Regions from separate parts of the Lysinibacillus sp. NPDC048646 genome, predicted to be linked through region 1. Evidence: predicted binding sites of a transcription regulator. Region 1 holds the regulator's gene; the other holds the start of a gene.

Region 1 (2,414 bases):
TTTTTGCATATATATCGGCATTTTCATAAACAGCTGGATCAGCCATTTGTTGTTCAAGGGAACGTAAAGTCTTTTCTTGTGCATGTAGCGCTTCGAAAATTGTCATCATTTCGTCCCAAATCGATAATGTAGAATTTAGCCCAGCATGTTGTTCTAAATATCCTATTTGTACACCCTTCGGAATAATGATATCACCAGAGTCATACGACATTTGGCCAGCAATTATTTTTAGTAAAGTGGATTTGCCAGCGCCGTTGCGTCCTACTAATGCTACGCGATCACGGTGTTGAACTTCTAGTTTTACACCACTTAAAATTTCATCTGCAATGAAGGATTTATATAGTTGATTGACTTGTAATACAATCATTCTTGACACCTCAATTCCTTCTTAGTGTAAAGGATGGGAGATTTGCTTGCAATGTCAGTGCTTTACTTATTCCGAGCTGTCATGTAAGATTGAAACGATTTCCCTTTAGTTGGTGGCGTATTAGACGCCACTAACTAAAGGGAAATCCTCCAGTGGATGTCAAAAATTTTAATCGTATAAGCATGTTTCAAAATTAGTATTCAAATCCGCTGAGGCGAATTTGATGTGTTTATAAGGAGGAAAAAGTTTGAAACAAGAAGTGAAAATTCCACAAGCTACGACCAAAAGACTTCCTCTTTACTATCGATTTATCCAAAACTTTGCACAAGAAGGAATGGAACGTATTTCGTCGAAGGAACTGAGTGAAGCAATGAAAATTGACTCTGCAACTATTCGCCGTGACTTTTCTTATTTCGGAGCGCTAGGCAAAAAAGGATATGGCTATGATGTGCAACATCTATTAACGTTTTTTAGCCAAACACTCGATCAGCATGAAACAACAAAAGTAGCGTTAATTGGTGTAGGGAATCTAGGTAATGCGTTATTAAAGTATAATTTCCAAAAAAATCATAATACACACATTGTGGTTGCATTTGATTCAAAGGCACCTAAAGAAGGCAAAATGACAAGTAATATTCCTGTTTATCATCCTGATTTATTAGAGGAAAAGTATGCGGAATATGGTGCGGAACTGGCTATTTTAACGGTATCTCCTCGCTCTGCGCAGAAAACGGCAGACCGATTAGCAGCAATGAATGCAAAGGGCATATTAAATTTTACGCCAGAGCGTATTACAGTACCTGAGAAGATGCAACTCTTAACAATTGATTTGTCTGTAGAATTGCAGGCATTAATTTATTTAATACGTAATCAGGAAGATTAGGGATTACATAGAGGATTGGAATTTTTGTCAAATCACGGTGCTAGATATTTAACGTTTAGAAGATATCTAGACGAAAAACTTTCACATATAATTAGTTAGCAAAATGACGAAATATGCGTTAAAATGATGGATATAAAGAGGAGGTGGCTTGAGTGGGTGGTATTGGTCCAATGAGCCTCATTATTATCGGTGTTGTTGCTTTATTAATTTTTGGTCCTAAGAAGTTGCCGGAGCTAGGTAAAGCATTCGGTTCGACTCTTCGCGAATTCAAAAATGCAACTAAAGGATTAGCAGACGATGAAGATGATGACAAGAAAAAGAAAGAATTAGATAAGTAAGTTAGGATGTTTGAGGAATGAATCCAAAAGATCTAACTGTCATTCAACATATAGAAGAATTAAGAAAACGGCTTTTCATTGTTGCCGTTTTCTTTGTGCTAGCGATGATTGGAAGCTTCTTTGTTGCAAAACCACTTGTAAAGTATATTCAGGATACAGGTAAGTCTTATAATTTAGAACTCCATGCATTTGATGTGACGACACCACTTGCGATTTATTTTCAAGTGATTTTTTTACTTGCATTTATTCTCTCTTCACCAGTGTTAATGTATCAATTATGGGCATTTATTAGCCCAGGACTTCGTGAGGTAGAGCGAAAAGCAACACTTAGTTATATACCGTATTCGTTTATTTTGTTTATTGCCGGAGTATCTTTTTCGTATTTTTTACTATTCCCTTATGTCATGAAGTTTATGATGAATTTATCTGGGGAACTTGAAATTACTCAGGTAATAGGCGTACATGAATACTTCTCGTTTTTATTTAAACTCACAATACCTTTTGGTTTTCTGTTCCAACTACCCATTGTGGTATTGTTCTTTTCACGTATTGGGATATTAAGTCCTAATTTACTAATACGTATTCGAAAGTATTCATATTTTGCATTATTTGTTTGTGCTGCTTTGATAGCACCGCCTGAATTAGGATCGCATTTAATGGTTTCAGTACCGTTGTTTATGCTTTATGAAGTTAGTATCATGATTTCACGTGTTGGCTATAAGAAATACTTAAAATCAGAAGAAATTCGTTTGAAGGAAGAGCAAGAGGCTGAGCAAAAGCGTCAGGTTGAAGAGGCCCTTGAGCAACAGCGTCGTCAAATTGAAGA
Region 2 (2,414 bases), on a different contig from region 1:
AGGAAAGCTGTGGTTTATCGTCAATCGGCTCTTTGCCCCAATGCACGGGTGTTGCGGTTGTTTGCATAGCCTCTTCAATAATGGAAACTGCGCCTAAACTTCCTCGACCTGTATGAAAGGCTGCGCCGAGTTCTTTTAAGGAATTGTAGAACTCAGGTGCTAACGTTAAAACAAAAAATGCAGGCGCAAAAGTGAGCGATTGAAAGACAATCATTTGAAAGCCAATTTCGAGCGCGACTAATCCGACCCCTAATGTTGTAATTAATTCAATAAATAATGTGGAAACAAAAGCAATTCTTAAAACGGACAATGTACGTTCCATAAATCCTTTATTGCTTTCTGCTAGCACTTCCTCTTGCTTATCGCTTTGTCCAAAGAGACGAATTGTTTGAAGTCCTTGCAGTAAATCAAGGAATTTTCCAGAAAATCGATTCATCGCGACTAATTGTTCTTCGGATTTTGCTTTTGTTTGCATGCCGACGATGATATACGTTAACGGAATAAACGGGGCTGTAATGAGCATAATCCAGCCACTTGCCGCATGTGTCATAAATACAGCAATTAACACAATGAGTGGTACGACGGTTGTTTTGATGACTTGTGGTATATATTCCCGGTAGTAACTTTCTAATTGGTCTACTGTATCAATTAATAATGTCACCTTTTCGCCTGTTTGTGTGGTCATTTGCGCTTCCATTGCATTTTGTGTCCAATGCTGAAGCAGTGTTTGGCGAATCGAATTTTTGACACGCTCGGCCAATGTCCCACCTATTCTATTTAGCCAAAACTGTGTAGATAAGCGTAACAGGATAGCAAGAAATAATAAAAGTAAAAAAAGAAATGTAGATGAAAAAGGGCTTTGTTCTATAAATACAAGGTCGACAATTTGCACAATGCTATAGCCTTGTAGAACAATACTGCCACCTGAAAATAGAGATAAAACAAAGAGGAGAAGCAGCTTCCCTTTATGTGCCGCTGCCCAAGTTTGTAAAGAATGCATCGTATCAGCTCCTTTCTTCTTATATTAATATAGATAAATATAAATAAAATTAGGGGTTTTCCACTAAAAAAACAAGTCATTGTTTAGGGGGAAACCCCTATATTTTTGAAATATAGATTTTACTATGATTAGAGTGTAAAGTTTCACAACACAAAATGCAGAAAGAAGGAAGAAGCGTGAAAAATTCTTTCAAAGTCGTCATTGTTGGTGGGGGAACAGCTGGTATTTCTGTTGCTGCTCGCTTATTAAGAAAATCGCAAAGCCTCAACCATGAAGTGGCTATTATAGATCCAGCATCAAAACATTATTATCAGCCGTTATGGACGCTAGTCGGTGGAGGAGTTGCTAAAAAAGAAGATTCTGAACGTTCTATGGAATCTATTATCCCAGAAGGTGCAGTATGGATTCAACAATCTGTACTTGAATTTAAACCTGAACAAAACGAAGTCACCCTAGGAGATCAAACATCTGTTACGTACGATTACTTAGTTGTAGCAGGCGGTATTGAAATTAACTGGGGCGCCATTAAAGGGTTGAAAGAAGAGCTTGGTACAAAATCTATTTGCAGTAACTATTCATTTGAACATGTAGATTATACATGGGAAACGATTCGCAATTTAAAATCGGGTACAGCCTTATTTACGCACCCGAATTCACCTGTGAAATGCGGTGGTGCACCACAAAAAATTATGCATTTAGCTGAAGATTACTTCTGTAAAGCGGGTGTTCGTCAAAATATGAAAGTTGTCTTCGGTTCAGCAAATCCAGCCATTTTCGATGTACTCAAATACCGTGAGGCGCTAGAAAAAGTAGTGGAACGAAAACAAATCGATGCAAGATTCCGCCGTAACTTAATCGAAATTAAAGCGGATGAAAAAATTGCAATCTTTGAAAATCTAGATACAGGTGCGAAAGAGGAAGTGAAGTATGACATGATTCACGTCACACCTTATATGAATGCACCGAAATTTATCGCCAATAGCCCATTAGCTGACCAAAATGGTTGGGTAGATGTAGATATGTATACATTGCAACATAAAAAATATGCGAACGTGTTTGGCATTGGCGACTGTGCAAATTTACCGACATCTAAGACAGGGGCAGCCATCCGTAAGCAAGCGCCAGTCGTTGCAGAAAATGTACTCGCTTGTATGCGCAATCAAACAATGGATAAAACGTATAACGGTTATTCATCTTGCCCAATCGTCACAGGTTACAACAAGCTAATTTTAGCAGAGTTCGACTATACAAAAGAGCCTGCTGAAACTATGCCATTTAACCAAGCCGTTGAAAGTACGAGCATGTATATGATGAAAAAAGATTTATTACCGATCATGTACTGGGACGGCATGCTAAAAGGAACGATGTAGAAAGGAGGCATATGTAATGGAAACGAATCCGTTACTAGAGCAAC

Evidence for each region. The regulator Rex, encoded in region 1, represses fermentation and respiration genes when NADH is low (regulators of the CRP and FNR family bind a similar motif). The targets are predictions, from matches to a motif close to TTGTGAAATATTTCACAA.
Region 2: a site for Rex is predicted at 1,132-1,149, ahead of cydD (thiol reductant ABC exporter subunit CydD). Genes of this name have one in related genera too.

Annotation. Positions count from the first base shown of each region.
Region 1 is NZ_JBNNLZ010000021.1:78,992-81,405, reverse strand. Features, by position in the region: gene ACQKII_RS18945 (ATP-binding cassette domain-containing protein) at 1-367, opposite strand, end outside; gene ACQKII_RS18940 (redox-sensing transcriptional repressor Rex) at 615-1,250, shown strand; gene ACQKII_RS18935 (twin-arginine translocase TatA/TatE family subunit) at 1,403-1,588, shown strand; gene tatC (twin-arginine translocase subunit TatC) at 1,606-2,414, shown strand, end outside.
Region 2 is NZ_JBNNLZ010000016.1:9,978-12,391, forward strand. Features, by position in the region: gene cydD (thiol reductant ABC exporter subunit CydD) at 1-1,000, opposite strand, end outside; gene ACQKII_RS16205 (FAD-dependent oxidoreductase) at 1,156-2,370, shown strand; gene ACQKII_RS16210 (hypothetical protein) at 2,387-2,414, shown strand, end outside.